2 regions of the Stenotrophomonas sp. YJH_SMC_20 genome follow, and region 1 is predicted to be linked to the other one. Evidence: predicted binding sites of a transcription regulator. Region 1 holds the regulator's gene; the other holds the start of a gene.
What was found. Region 1 encodes FliA, which starts transcription of late flagellar genes. Its sites were predicted from a motif close to TAAAGTTTNNCNNNCNNNGGCCGATAA; they were not measured.
Positions count from the first base shown of each region.

Region 2: a site for FliA is predicted at 5,253-5,279, ahead of AC5P6A_RS12730 (methyl-accepting chemotaxis protein). Genes of this name have one in related genera too.

Region 1 covers NZ_JCAFRG010000002.1:5,591-16,099, reverse strand. Annotated here, with positions in the region: gene flhA (flagellar biosynthesis protein FlhA) at 1-1,209, shown strand, start outside; gene flhF (flagellar biosynthesis GTPase FlhF) at 1,355-2,971, shown strand; gene AC5P6A_RS03405 (MinD/ParA family ATP-binding protein) at 2,958-3,845, shown strand; gene AC5P6A_RS03400 (RNA polymerase sigma factor FliA) at 3,842-4,585, shown strand; gene cheY (chemotaxis response regulator CheY) at 4,643-5,035, shown strand; gene AC5P6A_RS03390 (protein phosphatase CheZ) at 5,035-5,640, shown strand; gene AC5P6A_RS03385 (chemotaxis protein CheA) at 5,643-7,475, shown strand; gene AC5P6A_RS03380 (flagellar motor protein) at 7,579-8,319, shown strand; gene motD (flagellar motor protein MotD) at 8,321-9,337, shown strand; gene AC5P6A_RS03370 (ParA family protein) at 9,342-10,124, shown strand; gene AC5P6A_RS03365 (chemotaxis protein CheW) at 10,121-10,509, shown strand, end outside.
Region 2 covers NZ_JCAFRG010000006.1:191,510-202,018, forward strand. Annotated here, with positions in the region: gene mdoH (glucans biosynthesis glucosyltransferase MdoH) at 1-1,179, opposite strand, end outside; gene AC5P6A_RS12720 (hypothetical protein) at 1,752-1,922, opposite strand; gene AC5P6A_RS12725 (DUF2628 domain-containing protein) at 2,137-2,523, shown strand; gene AC5P6A_RS12730 (methyl-accepting chemotaxis protein) at 2,602-5,133, opposite strand; gene AC5P6A_RS12735 (NAD-dependent epimerase/dehydratase family protein) at 5,346-6,239, opposite strand; gene AC5P6A_RS12740 (S41 family peptidase) at 6,338-7,249, opposite strand; gene AC5P6A_RS12745 (MarR family winged helix-turn-helix transcriptional regulator) at 7,302-7,766, shown strand; gene AC5P6A_RS12750 (KGG domain-containing protein) at 7,963-8,280, shown strand; gene AC5P6A_RS12755 (VOC family protein) at 8,540-8,890, opposite strand; gene AC5P6A_RS12760 (hypothetical protein) at 8,995-9,195, opposite strand; gene AC5P6A_RS12765 (autotransporter domain-containing protein) at 9,385-10,509, shown strand, end outside.

The DNA.
Region 1 (10,509 bases):
CTGGTGGGCCTGGTGCCGGGCATGCCCAACGTCGCTTTCCTGACGCTGGCGTCGATCCTCGGCTTCATTGCCTGGAAGCTGTACCGCAAGACCCAGGCCCCGGCCGCCGATGCCGCCGCAACGGGCAAGGACCCGGCGGCGCTCAGCGCCCTCGGCCGCCCGGCCGCGCCGGCGCCCACCGCCGAACTGAGCTGGGACGAACTGCGCCCGGTCGATCCGCTGGGCCTGGAGGTCGGCTACCGGCTGATTCCGCTGGTGGACAGCAACCAGGGCGGCGAACTGATGGCGCGCATCAAGGGCGTGCGCCGCAAGCTGACCCAGGATGTCGGCTTCCTGATTCCATCGGTACACATCCGCGACAACCTGGAACTGCCCGCCAACGGCTACCGCGTGCTGGTGCACGGCGTGCCGGTGGCCACCGCCGAGATCCACCCCGACCGCGAGCTCGCGCTGGACCCGGGCAGCGCGCTTGGCACGCTGGAAGGCATCGCCGGCAAGGACCCCGCGTTCGGCCTAGATGCCACCTGGATCCAACCGCACCAGCGTGCTCAGGCCGAAACGCTGGGCTACACGGTGGTCGACCCGGCCACCGTGGTCGCCACCCACCTTTCGCACCTGATCCGCGAGCACGCACCTGAGTTGCTCGGCCATGAGGAAGTGCAACACCTGCTGGCCAACCTGGCCAAGAGCGCGCCCAAGCTCGTCGAAGATCTGACGCCGAAGGCGCTGCCGCTGTCGGCGGTGGTGCGCGTGCTGCAGAACCTGCTGGTCGAGCGCATTCCGATCCGCCAGCTGCGCAAGATCGCCGAGGCACTGGTCGAACATGCGCCCAGCAGCCAGGACCCGGCCGTGCTGACCGCCGCCGTGCGCACCGCCTTGGGCCGCTTCATCGTGCAGGAGATCGCCGGAATGTCGGCGGAGCTGCCGGTGTTCACCCTCAACCCGCAATTGGAACGTGTCTTGCAGGAGTCCACGCAGGGCAACGGCGCCGCGCTGGAACCCGGACTCGCTGAGCGACTGCACCAGAGCCTGGCCGAATGTGTCAGCAAGCAGGAAGCCCGCAACGAGCCCGCGGTCGTGCTGGTACCTGGCCCGGTGCGAGCCGCGCTGGCACGCCTGGTCCGCCACAGCGTTCCGTCGCTGTCGGTCCTGGCCTACAGCGAGGTGCCGGAGGACAAGCGCCTGAAGCTGGTCGGAACGATCAGCTGACGCCGCCCGCCGACGCGCCAGAAAACAGACACCACCTTCGAACCAACGCAACAGACAGATACCAAGGGGAACCCGCACCGTGCAGACCACCGACCACCCGAGTTCCCCGGCCGCCACTCCGCCGTCTTCGCCTCGTGACCACAGCATGAAAATCAAACGATTCGTCGCCGCCGACATGCGTTCGGCCATGAACCTGGTGCGCAAGGAACATGGTCCTGATGCCGTGATCCTGTCCAACCGCCGGATCGAGGAAGGCATCGAGATCGTCGCCGCCGCCAACTACGATGAAAGCGCCGTGCAGCGTGCGCTGGAAGCCTCGCGCCGCGAGGTGGCGCCGCCGCCGGCGCCCAAGCCGCGCAACGCCGCCGATGCGGTGATCGCCGCCGTCACCCGCCGTCGCAGCGCCACCCCGGCACCGGAGCCGGTCGCCGCCACCACCTCGGCGGTGGCCGCCCTCGCCCGCGCCGCGGTCGGCGCCACCGGCCGCACCCTGGACAGCGCCGACGAGATCGTGCCGACCCGCGGCAGCACCGGCTTTGCGGCCACCCTCGCGCGTGCCGCCGTCAACGAACCGGCGCTGCCGGAACAGATCTTCGCGCCGTTCGCCGAGGCCATCGTTGCACCGGCCGCCGCCGTGCCGGCCAACCGCGCCCGCTTCCAGATCGATCCGCCGCACGAGGCGCATCACGAAAGCGTGGCGCCGGCCGTGCAGCCGCCGCCGCTGCCGACCGCTGCCGTCGCCGACGCGCAGCCGGCCAGCGCCGCCAGCGAACCGGCGTTGGCCGATGCCATTGTCGAAACCGCGCCGGCCCCCACCCTGGCTCCGGCTCCGGTGCTGACGGTGGTCGCCCAGGACGACGCCGAGATCCGCCAGTTGCGCCAGGAAGTGGCCGGCATGCGCCAGGTGATCGAGCGCGAGATGAACCGCTTCACCGACGAGCGCCTGCGCGGCTGCCCGGTGCGCGCCACCGCGTTGGACCTGATGGACGAATATGGCTTCGATGCCGGCCTGGCCCGCGACGTGGCCATGCAGATCCCGCTGGAGACCGAAGCCCATCGTGGCCGCGGCCTGATGCTGGGGCTGATCTCGCGCAAGCTTCCGATCGCCCCGGTCGACCCGCTGGAAGAAGGCGGCGTGATCGCCCTGGTCGGCCCGACCGGCGCCGGCAAGACCACCACCATCGCCAAGCTGGCCTCGCGATTCGCCGAGAAGCACGCGCCGCGTGACGTCGCCCTGGTCACCACCGATACCGCCCGCATCGGCGCCCGCGAGCAGCTCTACGGCTACGGCCGCCAGCTCGGCATCGCGGTGCACGAGGCCAACAGCGGCACCGACCTGGACCAGCTGCTGGAACGCCTGAAGGACTACAAGCTGGTGCTGATCGACACCGCCGGGCTGGGCCCGCGCGACCGCGCGCTGGCCGCCCAGCTGCAGTGGCTGCGTGCCGCCCGCCAGGTGCGCACCCTGCTGGTGCTGCCGGCCAATACCAGCTTCGGCGACATGGACGAGGTGGTCCGCCGCTTCGGCGCCGCCAACCTGCAGGGTCTGGTGCTGAGCAAGCTGGACGAGACCGGCCGCTTCGGCAACGCCCTGTCGGTGGCGGTGGACCACGCCCTGCCGATCACCTGGGTGACCGATGGCCAGGACGTCCCGGAGGACCTGCATAGGGCCAGTGCAGCCAATCTCGTACTTCGCCTTGAAGATTTGCGCCGAGCGGCCGATATGCCCTGCAACCCGGAGTTGAACCATGCCGTCGCGTGAGTACGCCAAGCTGACCAAGACCTTCCCGCTGTCGGCCACCCGCAGCGAGCCGCTCGGCCCTGTGCGCACCATCGCGGTGACCGGCGGCAAGGGCGGCGTGGGCAAGACCAACGTCTCGGCCAACCTGGCTGTGGCGCTGGCGGGCATGGGCAAGCGCACGCTGCTGCTGGACGCCGACCTGGGCCTGGCCAACATCGACGTGATCCTGGGCTTGAACCCCACCTTTACGCTGGCCGACCTGGTGGCCGGCCGCTGCTCGCTGGACGACGTCATCGTCGAAGGCCCGAACGGCGTGCTGGTGGTCCCGGCCGCGTCCGGTCGCCGCCACATGGCCGAGCTGGCCCCGGCCGAGCACGTCGGCCTGGTCAACGTGTTCTCCGAACTGGAACGCGAGCTGGACATCATGGTGGTGGACACCGCCGCCGGCATCACCGATGGCGTGCTGACCTTCTGCCAGGCCGCGCAGGACACCGTGGTGGTGGTCTGTGACGAACCGGCCTCGATCACCGACGCCTACGCACTGATCAAGGTGCTGTCGCGCGAGCGCGGCGTGGACCGCATCCAGGTGGTGGCCAACATGGTGCGCGACCCCAACGAGGGCCGCGTGCTGTACGAAAAGCTGACCCGCGTGTGCGAGAAGTTCCTCGCCGATGTCTCGCTGAACTACCTGGGCTGCGTGCCGCAGGACGACTGGCTGCGCCTGTCGGTGCAGCGCCAGCAACCGGTGGTGAAGGCCTACCCGTCCAGCCCGGCCGCGCTGGCGATCACCGAGATCGCGCGCCGCACCGCACGCTGGCAGGCGCCGACCGAACCGCGTGGCGGCGTCGAGTTCTTCCTCGAGCGCATTCTCAAGCAGCGCGGGGTGGCCGCATGAAAGGCGCAGCCCAGTACCGGGAGGTCCAGCGCTCGGCGGCCAACGAGGTCATCTCCCAGCACTCGGACCTGGTGCGGCGCATCGCCCACCACCTGGCCGCACGCCTGCCGGCGAGCGTGGAGGTGGACGACCTGATCCAGGCCGGCATGATGGGGCTGATCGAAGCGTCGCGCAGCTACGACGCCGACCAGGGCGCCTCGTTCGAGACCTACGCCTCGATCCGCATCCGCGGTTCGATGATCGACGAGATCCGCCGTGGCGACTGGGTGCCGCGCTCGGTGCATCGCCGCGCACGCGACGCCGCTGCCACCATCCGCCGCCTGGAACAGAGCACCGGCCGTGCCGCCAGCGCCACCGAAGTGGCCGCCGCGATGGAGATGCCGCTGCCCGAATACCTGCGGCTGATGGAAGACGCCGCGCGTGGCCAGGTGCTGAGCCTGGAGTCACGCATCGAGGACCAGGGCGAGCTGGATACCGTCGCCCAGGGCGGCCCGACGCCGCAGCAGGTGCTGGAGCGCGGCGAGTTCGGCCGCGAGCTGGGCAAGGCCATCGGCCACCTGCCCGAGCGCGAACAGCTGGTGCTCTCGCTCTATTACGAGCAGGAACTGAACCTGAAGGAGATCGGCGCGGTGCTCGGCGTGAGCGAGTCGCGGGTCTGCCAGATACACGGCCAGGCCGTGCTGCGCCTGCGTGGACGATTGAAGATTTTCGAGGCGGCCGACGCCGGCCTGGAAGAGTGAACATGCCCGAGGCGGCTGCCCCCGGCCACCCGGAATGAACAACAAAGGAACTCTGCTTTGAACAAGAACATGCGCATCCTGATCGTCGACGACTTCTCGACCATGCGTCGCATCGTCAAGAACCTGCTGGGCGATCTTGGCTTCACCAATACCGCCGAAGCCGAGGACGGGCATGCCGCGCTGTCGCTGCTGCAGAGCCAGTCGTTCGATTTCGTCGTCACCGACTGGAACATGCCGGTGATGACCGGCATCGAGCTGCTCAAGGCGATCCGCGCCGATGCCAAGCTGAAGACCCTGCCAGTGCTGATGGTCACTGCCGAAGCCAAGCGCGAACAGATCATCGAAGCCGCCCAGAACGGCGTGAACGGCTACATCATCAAGCCCTTCACCGCGCAGACGCTGGAAGAAAAGCTCGGCAAGATCTTCGAACGCCTGGCGGCCAGCGCCTGATGGATACCACGGTCGACAAGAACGCCCTGGCCCTGCGCCTGCAGGAAGCCCTGGACGCACTGGAGTCCGGTGACGAAGCTGCCTGGCGGCAACGCATCGACGGACTGGTCGCGCTGCGCACGCAGCCGATGATGAGCGGCCTGTCGCGGCTGGCCCGCGAGCTGGGACAGGCGCTGGGTGAACTGCCGACCGTGCCCAGCGAGGCCGGTGAGCTGGATGACGCCTGCGCGCGCCTGGACCACGTGGTGGCGATGACCGAACAGGCCACCCACCGCACCTTGGACCTGGCCGAGGAATGCCGCAGCCTGACCGAACAGCTGCGTGCCGAAGGCCTGCAGCCAGGCCAGGACGCGCAGCTCGAGCGCATCCGCCACAACCTGACCGAGATCGCCCTGACCCAGAGCTACCAGGACCTGACCGGGCAGATCATCCGTCGCGTGGTCGGCATCGTCCGCCGCGTGCACGAGGGCTTCGGCGCACTCGGCCTGCCGCCGGAACAGCATCGCACCGACCCGGCACTGGCCGGGCCGGCACTGAAGGGACTGGACCGCCACGCGGTCTCGCAGAACGACGCCGACGACCTGTTGTCGGATCTGGGGCTGTAAGCATGAGCGCGGTATCCGACGACATCACTGCCGATTTCATCATCGAGGCGCAGGAGATCCTGGACCGCCTCGGCGAACAGCTGGTGTCGCTGGAGCAGGCACCGCAGGACAGCGACCAGCTCAATGCGGTGTTCCGCGGCTACCACACGCTCAAGGGCGGCGCCGGCTTCCTCGGCGTCACTGCCATGGTCGAGCTGTGCCACGCCGCTGAGGAGGCGCTGGGCGCGGCGCGCGCCGGCCAGGCCGTGCTGCAGGCCCACCACTTCGACGCGGCCCAGCAATCACTGGATTACCTGCAGTCGATGCTGGACGCCGTGTCGTCCGGCACCGAGCCGGGCTATGCGCCGCCGGACCTGATCGCCCAGTTCGACGTGCACGGGGGTGCCGTGGCTGCGCCCGCCGCCGCCGCAGCACCCGCCGCGGGGGGCAGCGACCTGATCACCGACGACGAATTCGAGGCGCTGCTCGACCAGCTGCACGGTGGCAATGCTCCGACTGCGATCGCGCCGGCAAAAAAAGCCGACGACGGCCTGATCAGCGAGGACGAGTTCGAAGCCCTGCTCGACCAGTTGCACGGTGGCGCCGCACCGGGTGCCAAGCCTGCTGCAGTCCTGGCACCGGCGCCGGCGCCCGCGCCGCGCCCGGTCGCTGCACCGGCACCCGTGGCCAAGCCGGCGGCCAAGCCGCTGGCCGAGGCCGAACACACGGTGCGCGTTGATACCAAACGCCTGGACGCGATCGTCAACCTGATCGGCGAACTGGTGCTGTCGCGCAATCGGCTCAAGACCCTGCGTGCACGCCTGCGCGATGAAGAGCTGGACCGCGCCGTGTCGACGCTGGATATCGCCACCGCGCGCCTGCAATCGGCGGTGATGCGCACCCGCATGCAGCCGGTGGGCAAGGTGTTCTCGCGGTTCCCCAAGGTCGCCCGCGACGTTGCCCGCTCGCTGAAGAAGGAAGTGGACCTGGAGCTGATCGGTGCCGAGACCGAGCTCGACCGCAACCTGGTCGAGGCCCTGGCCGACCCGCTGGTGCACCTGGTCCGCAACGCCATCGACCATGGCGTGGAAATGCCCGACCTGCGCGAAGCACAAGGCAAGCCGCGGATGGGCCATGTACGCCTGTCGGCGCAGCAGGAAGGCGACTACGTCAGCATCGAGGTGCAGGACGATGGCGCCGGCATCGACCCGGAGAAGCTGCGCGCCAAGGCGCGCGAGAAGGGCCTGATCGATCCGGAAGCCGCCGCCCGCCTGAGCAGCGAGGAGTGCCTGCACCTGGTGTTCCTGCCGGGCTTCTCGACCAAGCAGCAGGTCACCGATATCTCCGGCCGTGGCGTCGGCATGGACGTGGTGCAGTCGCGCATCCGCGAACTGAGCGGCCAGATCCAGATCCAGTCGGAACTGGGTCGTGGCAGCCGCTTCCTGATCCGCGTGCCGCTCACCCTGGCGATCCTGCCGACCCTGCTGGTGCAGGCCGGCGAGGACGTCTACGCGCTACCCCTGGCACGCGTGATGGAAGTGCTGCACGCGCCGCGCACCTCGCTGGGCTGGTTCGATGGCCGCGCCGTGCTTGATCGCCGCTCGCACACCCTGCCGCTGGTCGACCTGCGCCAGTGGCTGGATGTGACACCGGCCGCGTCAACCCTGCTGACCATCGTGGTGCTGCAGGCCGGCGAAGCCCGCTTCGGGCTGGTCGTGGACCAGGTGCGCGGGCGTGAGGAAGTGGTCATCAAGCCACTGCCGAAGGCCCTGCGCGGCCTGCGCGGTTATGCCGGTGCAACCTTGATCGGCGATGGTCGCATGGCCCTGATCCTGGACGTGGACGGGCTGCGTTGAACCCCGCCAGGGCCATGCCCGGCAACCCGAAAAACTGTGACTACCGTCTGTACGCGATCTACCGGTGTCTCAAGTCCCATTCATACACGCCGATACCGGAACCATGGATAGACTCAGCCTCATTGGACTCTTTCTCGCCCTGGCCTCGCTGGTCGGCGGCAGCATCCTCAAGGGCGCCGGCCTGGCGTCGTTGTGGTCGCCTGCGGCGTTCGTGATCGTCATCGTCGGCACCGTCGCCGCGATCCTGCTGCATACCTCGCCGGCGGTGTTCAAGCATGCGTTCAAGATCGTGCGCTGGGTCGTACGCCCGCCACACAGCGATCGCCGTGAACTGATCCAGCAGATCGTCGAGTGGAGCAACATCGCCCGCCGCCAGGGCCTGCTGGGCCTGGAATCGCAGGTGGAAGCGCAGCAGGACCCGTTCCTGCGCAAGGGCCTGCAGCTTCTGGTGGACGGCGTCGAGCCCGAATCGATGCGGCACATGCTGGAAATCGAACTGGGCAGCCAGGAACACCAGGACCAGGCCGGCGCCAAGGTCTTCGAAGCGATGGGCATCTACGCCCCGACCCTCGGCATCATCGGCGCCGTGCTCGGCCTGATCGCGGTGATGAAGAACCTGGCCGACCCGAGCAAGCTCGGCCACGGCATCGCCGCCGCGTTCACCGCCACCATCTACGGCATCGCCTCGGCCAACCTGCTGTTCCTGCCGGTGGCTGCCAAGCTCAAGAGTGTGATCTCGCACAACACCCGCGACCGCGAAATGGTCATTGAAGGGCTGATCTCGATCGCCCAGGGCGAGAACCCGCGCAACATCGAAACCAACCTTTCCGGCTTCCTGCACTGACATGGCCCGCCGCAAGCACCACGAAGAGCACGCCAACCATGAAGCATGGGCGATCCCCTATGCCGACCTGATGACGCTGCTGCTCGCCTTCTTCGTGGTCATGTACGCGATCTCCTCGGTCAACGAGGGCAAGTACCGGATCATGGCCGACGCGCTCACCGATGCCTTCGGTGGCGCACCGCGCACCATCAACCCGGTGCAGGTGGGGAACAAGCAGGTGCAGGGTGGCGGCTGGGACAGCCCTTCGGTGATCAAGTCCGGCACCAAGATCGGACCCTCCGCGCCGGCGCCGTCGCACGACCCGACCCTGCTGCCGTCGATGGCCTCGCAGATGCGCATGCCGGTCTCCGTGCACAACCAGGAACAGATCGCCCGTGCCGAGCGCCAGCTCAACAGCATCGCCGACCGCCTCACCGCTGCATTGGCGCCGCTGATCGACCGCGGCATGATCAGCGTGCGCCGCACCGAGTTGTGGATTGAAGTGGAGATCAACAGCGACATCCTGTTCCCCACCGGCTCGGCCGCGCTGGACGTGCATGCACGGCAGACGCTGGCCAGCCTGGCCGAGGTGCTGCGTGACGTGCCCAACAGCGTGCGCGTGGAAGGCCACACCGACAACGTGCCGATCGCCACCGCCACCTTCCCTTCGAACTGGGAACTGTCGGCCGGCCGCGCGGCCAGCGTGGTGCACCTGTTCGCCGACCAGGGCGTGCAGCCGTCGCGGCTGGCGATGGTCGGCTATGGCCAGTTTCGTCCGCGCGAAGAGAACGACAGCGCGCAGGGGCGCAACCGCAACCGCCGGGTGATGGTCATCATCCTGGCCGACACCTCACATTCGGTGGATCCGCTCGGCCAGCGCCTCAATGCGGCCACCGGCGCCGTCGACAACAGCACCACCGAACAAGCCGCCGCAACTCCGGCCAGCGCCCCCACCTCCCCCATCGCACCGGTGAAGTTGCCGCCGGTGCGGGCTGGCAGCCGCGTCGGCGCCGCCGTTCCCCCGGCAATGAAGGAGTAAACCGATGCGCATCTGGGCAATCGCCAACCAGAAGGGCGGAGTCGGCAAGACCACCACCACCCTCGCCCTCGGCCGCGGCCTGGCCGCGCTGGGCCATCGCGTGCTGCTGATCGATCTCGATCCGCACGCCTCGCTCAGCCGCGCCTTCGGCGTACCGGTCGATCCGCCGCCGGCCGGCGTGCTGGAACTGTTCGGCGCTCCGCCGGCCGATCTTTCCAGCCTGTGCCATGCCAGCAGCATCCAAGGCCTGGACTATGTCTGCGCGCAGTCGGCGCTGGCCACGCTGGAGCGCCGCAGCGCCAACCAGCCCGGCCTCGGCCTGGCCCTGCAGAACGCACTGGCGCGCCACCAGGGCCAGCACGACTACATCCTGCTGGACTGTGCCCCCACCCTTGGCCTGTTGATGATCAACGCGCTGGCCGCTGCCGACCGCCTGATCATCCCCACCCAGGCCGAGCCGCTGGCCCTGCATGGCCTGGACGGCATGGTCCGCACCGGCGAGATGGTCGAGCGCTCGCGCCGCCGCTCGCTGCCGATCTCGATCCTGCCGACCCTGTTCGACCGCCGCACCCGCGCCGGCAACGAGTCGCTGCGCACCATGCAGGATCGCCATGGCACCCGCGTGTGGGAAGACGCCATTCCGATCGACACCCGCATCAGCAATGCCGCAGGCCTGACCCTGCCCAGCGTTGGTGAGGAGTACCCGGGCCGCGGCCTGGCCGCCTATCGCCGCGCACTGAACTGGATCCTCGGTGAGGATGCCCGCGCCCTGGAGCAGGCCGCATGAACAGCACCGGCGTACTGGACGACTATCTGGACGAACTGCTGGGCGAAGCGATCGCTCCGGCCGTCGTGCTTCCAACGCCGGACAGCGTCGCCCCGGCCCCGGCCAGCATATCGCAACCGGAACATGAGCCGACCTGGGATGACCTGCCGGCCGAGGTGATCTACGAAACCGACACCGTCGCCGCGGCGCCTGCCGCGGACAACGCCGCGCTCGAAGCCGCCTTCGAGACCGCCGCAACGGCCGGGCGCGAACCCACCTGGGACGATCTGCCTGCCGAGGTGATCTACGAAACGGAGACTGTTGCCGTTGCACCGGCAGAGGACGACGCAGCACTGGAGGCCGCCTTCGAGGCCGCCGCAATGCCGGTCGCCGCTCCCGAGCGGGA
Region 2 (10,509 bases), on a different contig from region 1:
GCCGTGTTGCAGGTTGCCCTGGCACCAGCGGCGGTCGCGCACCAGCAGGTCAGTCAGTGTCGGAGGGCCTTCCTCGTAGCTGCCACCCAGGTAGGGCACCATGTGCGCGGCCCAGCCACCACGCCTCATCAGCGCCGCTTCGACGAAGTCATGGCTGAGCACATGGCCGCCGAACGGCTTGCGTCCTGGTAGCGCTGGCAGGCCGGCGTGGTCTGCGAAGGCGCGGGTGCGGATGATGGCATTGTGGCCCCAATAGTTGCTCTCGGCGCCATGCCACCAGGCCACGCCACGCGCAATCACCGGCCCGTACACGCGGCCACCGAACTGCTGCATGCGCGCGAACAGGGTACGGCCACCGATCACCGACGGCAGGGTCTGGATCAGGCCGACGTCGGCGTTGTGTTCCATGCCGGCCACCAGGCGCACGATGCTGTCGCCGGTCATCAGGCTGTCGGCGTCCAGGATCAGCATCTGCGGGTAGGCGCCGCCGAAGCGGCGCACCCAGTCGGCGATGTTGCCGGCCTTGCGCCCGCTGTTGTCGCCACGGCGGCGGTAGAACAGCCGCACCCGGCCATCAGGTACACGCTCGCGCAGTTCGGCAAACACCTGTTCCTCGGCACCGGCGATGTCCTCGCGGCGGGTGTCGCTGAGCACGAAGAAGTCGAAGCGGTCGAGCTGGCCGGTGGCCGCCACCGACTCGTAGATCGCCTGCAGGCCCGCCAGCAGGCGGCGCGGGTCTTCGTTGTAGGTTGGCATCAGCAGCGCGGTGCGGCTGTGTACCGTAGGCAGCGGCTTGTCCGGATCGATGCCCAGCCGGTAACCCCGGTCGAACACCGCCGTCAGGAAGCCGGCCACGGCACTGGCGAACGACAGCGCAATCCAGGCGAACAGGCCGACGAACAGCACCAGCAGGCAGGCTTCAAGCACACTGATGCCGTTGGCCGACAGCACCCGCCACATCATCCGGGTAGCGATGGCGGTCATCGCCAGCGTGCCGCCGAAGATGTAGAACCGGCGCAGGCCGATCAGCCGCGGCGAGGTGCGGTGGCGTCGAACCTTCAGATGGCCCTCGCGCAGGGTCTGCTCGGGCATCTGCAACGGCGATTCCACCGGCAGCAGCGCCCAGCCGGCATCAAGCCGGGGCGTATCCGCTTCCGCATGGATGGTCTGCACCCCCATTGCCGCCTACTCCGCGCGGTCGGCACGGCCGGCCATCCCGGCCGGGCTGCATGCACCAAGGTTCCCGGCGCGCTTTCCCGGCGCCCGCACTTGTCCTGGCTGCGTCGGCCTCACGCCGCGCAGTCGCTGTCTGTCACTACCGGAACCCACACGATCTCCAACAGGGCGGAATCGAAAATGCGGCCCAGTCTAGGGCGCCGGATGTAAGCCGGGTGCGAAGGCCTACGCCGGGATTTATCCCCATTCAGCAAACAGCAGGCGAGTCTGGCAGCCAGGTATCGGATGTCACCTCGTCGCCTCCTGTGCTGGATCGTAACAAATGCGAACGGTTATCATTTCATGAACCAGGCAGGTTGCCGTCGTCCGCACGGTCAAAACCCACCCAGCTGCGCCGGTTCCAGCCCCGGCGCCGTACGACCCATGGAAGGGAGCTGCCCGCTGCCTGCGTGCGCCTGCTGCCTCCATCGGGTCACCCTCCTCCGATGGAAGCCATCATGCCCCTGTCCCGTTCCCGTCCCCCGCGCGCGCCGTGATCGCGCTGGCGTGATGCCAGCGCGATCAACGGTGGCGGATTACTCGCTTTCCAGCGCGGCCGGCGCCGCGTCCCGCGTGGCGGCCGTGCGCGCACGGTCCATCGCCACCGCCAGTTGCTGGCGCGCGAGCAGTTGTTGTGCCTGCACCACTTCAGGTGTCGGCAGGAGCACCGGCCCCGGTGCGTTTTCCGGTGTAGCAGCTGTGGTCATGCAACCTCCATGGACATCCCGCCGCCGCCGGGGTCAACCGCGGCGGCAGCGGAACTGCGCACCCTAACCTAAAAACAAGGCGGGCGGGTGACGGTGCGGCGCCGGGCCGCAGCCGTCGGAACAAGGCAGGCGTCACATTTTTGACGGCAGCGCTTGGATCCTGAATAGGACTTGTCCTATCATGAAAACGTTTTCTCACAGGGATGTTTCCCCAATGAATACCACTGACCTGTCCCAGTTCAGCCCGAAGTGGCAGTTCCGCTTCAACTTCTTCCGCCAGCACGGCGCCCCCAAGAACCCCGGCTTCAAGCAGGCCTGGAAGGCGCTGTCCTTTGGTGACCGCCTGAAGATCAACCTGAACTTCTTCGCGCTGTTCTTCGGCGCCATCTACCTGCTGATCCTTGGCATGTGGCGCAAGGCACTGGTGGTGATCGGCATCAACATCGTACTGGCCATCATCACCATGTTCCTTCCCGACGTTGTCGGGCGCATGCTGTTCATCGCCATGAACCTGCTGGTCGCCTCCAGCACCAACTACAGCTACTACCTGGAGAAGGTGGAAGGGCGCACCAGCTGGAACCCGTTTGAAGGCATGTTCTGAGCCATCAGACCTGCGCAGGGATGCGCGGCAAGGATGCAAGCGACGCCCGGCCCCCGCCGGGCGTCTTCGTTTTCTGGCTCAGGCCGCGCGGCGTGCCGTGGCCATCGGCCCGGCCTGCAGGCGGAAGCGCGACACCGCCACCGCCAGCTGCTCGGCCTGCTCCTCCATCGAGCGGGCTGCTGCACTGGCTTCCTCCACCAGTGCAGCATTCTGCTGGGTGGTTTCGTCCATCTGCACCACGGTCTGGTTGACCTGCTCGATGCCGGCCGACTGTTCGCGCGAGGCGGCCGAGATCTCGGCCATGATCTCATTCACGCGGCCGACCTGACCGACGATGTCCTGCATGGTGCGTCCGGCACCGTGGACCAGCTGCGCACCGGCTCCGACCTGTGCCACCGAAGCGTCGATCAGCTCCTTGATCTCCTTGGCGGCACCCGCTGAGCGCTGCGCCAGCGCACGGACTTCGCTGGCGACCACGGCGAAGCCACGGCCCTGCTCGCCGGCGCGCGCGGCTTCCACCGCCGCGTTCAATGCCAGGATGTTGGTCTGGAACGCAATGCCATCGATCACCGAGATGATCTCGGCGATGCGCTGCGACGAGGCTTCGATCTGCTGCATCGTCTGCACCACCTGGCTGACCACCTCGCCCCCTTCGCTGGCCACGCCCGCTGCGGAACCGGCCAGCATGTTGGCCTGCAGCGCGTGGTCGGCATTCTGGCGCACGGTGGAGGTCAGTTCCTCCATCGACGCGGCGGTTTCTTCCAGATTGGCGGCCTGCTGTTCGGTGCGGCGCGACAGGTCGCTGTTGCCGGCCGCGATCTCGCCAGCGGCCAGGCGGATGCTGGCCGCCGACTGCTGGATCTGTCCGACGATCTGAGTCAGCTGCTGCACGGTGCTGTTGGCATCGTCGCGCATCACCGCGAACACCCCGTGGAACTCACCCTGCATGCGCGCAGTGAGGTCGCCGGCGGCGATCGCGCGCAGCAGCGTAGACAGTGCAGCCAGGTTGTGGTCGCTGACCTGCATCATTGTGTTCAAGGTCTCCACCATGCGGCGGAAATCATGCTCGAAGCGCAGCGCATCACCGCGCACGGCGAAATCACCGGCAGCGGCGGCGGCGGCCAGCTGCTGGATCTGCTCGTTGATCGCAGCCAGGTTGCCCTTGGTGGTTGCCATCGCGGCGGTGAATGCCGCCTTCTCGCCCGGCAGCGCTTCCATGTCCACGCTGAGGTCGCCCACTGCGTAGCGCTGCATCACCTCGACCAGGCGCTGGGTGACCGCATTGCTGGAGGCCACCAGCTGGTTGCTGTCGGCCACCATGCGGCCGTACTCGCCCGGGAACGCCGCAGCATCCATGCGGTAGCTGAGTTCCCCGGCATCGTGGCGGCGCGCCATTTCGGCCTGCGCAGCCATCACTGACTGCAACTGCCCACGCATGCCCTGCATCGCGTCCAGCAGGCGCCCCACTTCGTCGTTGCTGCGCGCCGGCAGCGTGCTGTCCAGCTTGCCGGCGGCGACATCACCGGCCACGCGCACCGCTTCGGCCAACGGACGGATCGCCAGGCGGCGCAGCAGTACATGGACACCGGCGCTGAGGCTCAGCGCGGCGATCACGCCGACCAGCAGGGTCAGCCACAGCAGCTGGCGTGCCTCAGCCACGATCACCGCGTGCGGCATCACCACGCCCAGGGCAAAACGCTGCGGCGCATCGCCGACCCGCAGCGGTACATACACCCGCACATTGCCGGCCGCATCCGGAGTGAAGGCCTCGAACGGACGGTCGGCGGCAATGTCGGCCAGCATGCTGCGGGTCTGCGCGTCGCTGCGCGGCTTGCCGATCTCGGCGGCATTGGCCGAGGCCAGCACCACACCCTTCGGCGACAGCAGTTCGACACGACCGGCCCCCATCGGCTTCAGCGTGGCCAGGTGCTTCTGCAACGCCGCCAGCGAGAAGTCCACGGTGAACACGCCCAGGAATCTGCCGTTCTCGATGATCGGCGTGCTCAGGGTGCTCATGAGCACCTTCTGGCCGGCGATGTCATAGGCGTAGGGTTCGCTGACCTTGGGCAGCTTGTCACGGCTGGGCCCCATGTACCAGTCGCCCGATCCGCTGGCGGTCTCGGTGTAATCGGTCATCACCGACTGCTGCGGCTTGCCGTCCTGCCAGGCCCAGTAGCTCATGTAACGGCCGGTGGCATCGTGTGCTTCGGTATTGACGAACTCCGCATCCTTGCCGTCGAAGGCATCGGCCTCCCACATGGTGCTCTTGCCGAGCCATTGCGGATGAGCACGCAGCTGTTCGCCGAGCACCGCCGCTAGGCTGGCGCGGTCGGGCACGTCGCCACGGGCACGCTGGGCCAGCACGCTTTCAACCATGGCATCGTTGCTGGCAAAGGCGGTGCCCAGGTCAGCCGCCACCTGGCGCGCCTCGGCGTTGGCCTCGCTGGTCATGGTCTGGCGCGAGGCGCTGATCAGACTGGCGCTGGCCTGCCGGTAGATCAGGAACGCGGTCAGGCCGAAGCACAGCAGCGCGATCACAGCGGTGCCCAGCATCAGCTTGTGGGCGATGCTGCCCGGGCGTTGGGCAGTGGCGGAGCGGGAAGAAGGCATGGGAGGGTCCGCAAGGCAATTCAGGACGACCGGCGTCACGAGGACACCGCGCAGGCGCGCGATCCGTCGCGCAGGCCACCGGCCGCCGGGCCGCGCCCGGTGCACGAGGCACACCGGGTTTAGCGGCCGGCCGCCATCGAGATTGAGGCCAGCGGCCTACACATTCCTGAACCTGCTCAGGGTGGGCTCGGTGCCCGCCCCCTGCGACCATCTCATTCGGCGACCCGATCCTTGATCCACTCCGCCCTTGGCAGCACCTCGATGCTGCCGGCGGCGTACTGCTGCAGCACGTCGTCCGGGCCGAAGCGCGGCTGCCAGCCCAGCACGCTGCGCAGGCGGGCACTGTCGTAGACGCGATCGATGCTCAACGGCAGCGGCCAGCCCCGTCGTTCGAACTCGGCCAGCAGCTGTGGCGCGCGGCGTGCCAGCACGCTGCGCGGGTGGGTGGCCAGCTCCAGGCAATCCTCACGCCGGAACGGCGTCGGAGCGCACGCGATGTAACGCGCGAAAGCGGCGCCTTCGTCCAGCAGCAGTGCAGCATGCGCGCTGGCTACATCACGTGCGTCGATACCGCGGTGCAGGCGGAACATCGCCATGCGTTCGGGCGGCTCGGGGAAGCAGCGGGCCATGCGCAGCACGCGCACGCTGAAGGCCGGCGCCGCAGCGGCTTCGGCCAGTGCTTCGGCCTGCAGCTTGGTGCGGTGGTAGATCGTGCGCGGCAACGGCTCGGTGTCTTCATCGATCCAACGGCAGCCACCGGCGACCACGGCGTGGCCGTACAGCGCGGTTGTACTGGTCAGCACGAATCGCCGCGCCCCGGCTTCGCGTGCGGCCTGCAGCAGGTGCGCGGTCGCCTCCACGTTGATCTGGTGGAACACCCCGTCCGGCACCAGGCCGACATGGGGTGCGTGCAGGGCGGCGGTATGGATCACGGCGTCAACGCCCTGCACCGCCCGTGCGACAGCCTGGTGATCGGTGACATCGGCAATGATGCGGGTGGTGGCGAATGGGCTGCGATCCAGCCCCACCACTTCGTGGGAGGCCGCCAATGCGCCGAAGATCGCGCGCCCGATCCGCCCGGAACTGCCGGTCAGCAGAATCTTCATTGAGTCCATTCACTCGAAGCGCCCGGGAACTACCGGGATGCTTCGATTCTAGGCACGCTGCATGTCGTCTGCGATAGGGCGCAATTGCAATTGTGCGTTCATTCCCGCGAGGCCGATCGGGCCAGCAGCTGCCGCGCGACGAACAGCGGATCGTCACCGCCTGCCGCGTCGGGCGTGACACCGGTGCGTTCCCAGTTGGTTCCGGTATGTAGATTGATCGGTTGCCGATCGGGAATGCTGATCTGATAGCCATCCGGCAGCAGCACAGGATCATCGACCATGTGTGCAGCGCCGCCGCTGCGCGTGCCGACAATGCGTGCACGGCCCAGCGCCTGCAGCGAGTAGGCGACGAACTCGGCAGCCGACGCGGTGCGGCGATCGATCAGCACGACCAGCGGCTTCAGGTAAGTGGGCAGGCTTGCCGGCGGCAGTGGTACCAGCGTGCGCCGCCCGCGCTGGTCCAACTGCTGCACCGCGTCGATCTTCGCGTCCAACAGCGTGCGCACCAGCAGGTCGGCACTGCCGTCATCCCCGCCGCCGTTCTGGCGCAGATCCAGCACCAGGCCATCGGTGTCGGCCAGCAGCTCGAGGGCGGCGGCGAGTTTCCGCCGGGCCAGATCCAGCGGATAGAATGTACTCAGCCGCAGGTAACCGATGTTGCCCTCCAGCACCCGTACCTCGCGCACGCCAGCGCCATTGCTGCGCGCATCCGCGCGCCATGCCATCAGCCAGTCGTCCTGGCCGGCCGTTGCGTCCACGCGCTCTACATGGAAGTGGCCATCGAACGTGTCCAGGTCCTGGTTCAGGCGTGCGCTGAAAGCCTTCGGATCCGAGCAGCTGTCCACATAGCGCTGCTGGGTGGACCAGCCGCGCACGGCTTCGGCAATGCGTGCGCCTTCGGCCGCATCCAGGTACTGCGCCTCTATCGCCGTGGCCGCTGCCTGCAGCACGGCGTCCTGCGCCGGGCAGGCGGCCGCCAGCAACGCGCCAAGCATCCACGAAACCGTCATGATCGCCTCCGTCGCCTTGATGATATATAAGTGCTTATATATCATTGTCATCATGGATCTCCAACGTGCAACTCTGGGAACGCTGCTGCGTGCCCTGCTCGACCAGCTCGACCCGGCGGTCGAGCAGGCCTACCGGGACCTGCAACTGGACTACCGGCCGCGCTACACCCCGGTGCTGCGCACGCTGATGGTGCAGGGCCCCTGCCGCATCAAGGATCTGGCACTGGCCTGCGGGCTCAGCCACTCCGCGCTCAGCCAGACGGTTTCAGCGATGGTGCGCGACGGCTGGCTGCACGCTGCGGTGGGCGAGGACAGCCGCGAACGCATCCTGCAGTTGAGCCCGCACGCCCTGCAGGCATTGCCGGCGCTGCAGGCGCAGTGGCAGGCTACGGCGCTAGCGGCCCGCAGTCTCGACGCCGATCTTGGACAGTCGTTGGAACAGGTGCTGCGTGAGGCATTGAAGGTGCTGGAGCAACGACCGTTCGCGCAACGCCTGCGCGACGCCCGCCTGCGCTGATGCAGTGCGTCGGCGACACCCCGCGTGTTCGCCGGTGGTGGTGGTCCTGGCATCCGCCTGAATGGCGGACTCATCAACCACGTGCGCATGCCGGGTGAAGACCACGGCGGGGATGGCGACCTCGGCTTAGCACGCACTGGCCAAGCATTGGCGCTGTCGCCGACCACGGCGCCGCCCATGCAGAAGGATACTTCCCATGACTGAGCAGAATCACCGCTCCAACCGGGGCTTCGCCTCGATGGACCAGGCCAAGCAGCGCGCGATCGCTGCCAAAGGCGGACGTGCGGCGCATGCCTCCGGCAATGCGCATGAGTTCAGCCGCGATGAGGCACGTGCGGCAGGCCGCAAGGGCGGCGAGGCGATCAGCCGTGATCGGCAGCACATGGCCGCGATCGGGCGCGAGGGTGGGCACGCGCGCCACGCCAACGCGCGCCAGCAGCAACAGCAGCAGCAGCAGCAGCAGCAGCAGCAGATCGAGCATGGTGGAGAGGCTCCGCACCGCCAGCAGAAGTGATCATCACGCGGCCAGGCCGTTTCCCGTCGGCGGTGCCATCCTGCAGCCACAAGCTGGGCCAGGGTACCGGCCGATGCCATCGCCCAGCCGACGCCGACGGCCGTGCCACTGCGGTACCACGTAAGCATCCGCGGCGCGGCGTGCATTGCGCCCGGTTGCGCGATGAGCGCACGCGCGTGTCCTGCCAGCCCCTGTGATGTCGATTGCCACGCAGGGTCGGCCTGTCACGTGGTAGCAGGCGGCGTTGGAACCGTCCTGCTCAGGTGTGCACGAGGATGTTCAACAGCCGCCCGAATGGATCGCGGACAAAGAAGCGGCGCACGCCCCAGGGTTCATCGACCGGCCCATACTCCAGCGCGATGCCGGCCTTACGCATGCGCTCCAGCACCTGCTGCAGGTCGTCCACCTCGATCGACAGGTCCGGCACCGCAGTGCCGGAACCGCCTTCACTGGCAAAGCTGACCTGCGCCAGCGCACTGCCCTGCCCGCCATGGGTGACGATCCAGCCATGGTCCATCACCACGGGCATGCCAAGCAGCTCGCCATAGAAGGCAGCGGCCCGTTCCGGCTCAGCCGTGGCGATGTTGGCGACGACGCGTTTGACGGCCATGGCATGCTTCCGTTGGACAGGGCCCATCCAGACTGCCCGACCTTCCACGGAAACAGAAGAGCCCCGTCAGTGACGGGGCTCCCACACGGCTCAATCGGCGCGACTCACACGCCCATGCACAGATCGACCACGCAGGTGTTGTACGCCTGCTGGCATTCCCCAGCGTCGGCCCCACTGGCCAGGCACATCTGGTAGGCCCGCCAGCAGGGCGCGTCGCAAGGCTCGACAGGGCCCGCCACCGCCACCGAACCGGTACACGCCAGCGCGAACAGCGGCGCCACGATCACTTTCCTGACAGTACGCATCACCATCACTCCCTGATAAGCCTGGTGAGCCCAGGCCGGCTCACGGTAGCGGGGGAGCCGCGAGGCAACGTGAACACCGGCGTCACGCAACCTTAACGCGTTCATAAAAATTCCTTCACACTACTGGGGGTGATTGGCGCGCTGCGGGGTTAACGGCGTTGTTGTCCGTCAACCAAGGAATGTTGTCCGATGAATCACCCGCAGCACGGCTGTTCGTCCCACTCCCGCTTCCCGCTGCACAGCCGCCTGGCGTTGGCCGTCGCCAGTTCGCTGTTGCTGGCTGCAGCGCTTCCCGCCATGGCCAGCGAGTCACTCGACGCTTGGCAGCAGCAGCGCCAACTGCAGGCGGCATGGGCGCAGCCCACGTCGATGGCGAGCGCGTCGACCGGCGCCAACGCAGCGGCCGCAACACCCACGGCAGCAGCCAGCAGCACGTCGCTCCTCGGTAACGCAGGTGATCCGGCCAGTTGGCGCACGGAGGAATTCAACGCCGACTGGGGCCTGGCGGCGACCCACGCCGACGACGCCTATGCGCGTGGCCTGACGGGCACCGGCATCCGCCTTGGCGTGTTCGACAGTGGCACCGGCCTGGACCATCCGGAATTCGCTGGCAAGAACCATCGCAGCATCCACATCGCCGACGTGCTCGCCGATGGCACGCGCTGCACCAACACTGCACAGCTCACTGGCCCCGGCGCCTGCTTCTCAAGTGACGGCGACGACGTGCAGGTCAGCTACGTCGGGTTCAACGCAAACGTCCCGCAGAACATCCGCGATCTGATCCTGGCGGGGCCCTATGTACAGCCCGGTATCGGCTACGAAGTGCACGGCACCCATGTTGCCGGCACCATCGCTGCCAACCGTGATGGCAACGGCATGCATGGCGTGGCCTTCGGCGCCGATCTCAGTGTGGCCCGCCTGTTCTTCAACAGCGCCAGCGAATGGCAGCGTACGGCGACCGGGTATTCGGTAGTCTCGCTGGGCAGCGTCGGGCCGGATTCGTCCGCCGTGGTCGACATGTATGCGCAGATGAATGCCCAGGGCGTGCGCGCGGTCAACCACAGCTGGGGCCTGAGCAAGGAACCCGATGCGGTGCTGATGGACCGGATCTACAACGATCCCGATTATCGCGACTACCTTGCCACTTATGCAGACGGATCACGCGCCAGGGGAATGATCCAGGTCTGGGCGGCAGGCAATTCGCCGGCGCGCGGTGCTGCGGCTCCTGTATCGGCCAGCCCCATCGCCGGCATGTACGCCACCCTGCCGCGTGCCTTCGCCGACATCGAAAAATACTGGCTCAGCGTCGTCAAC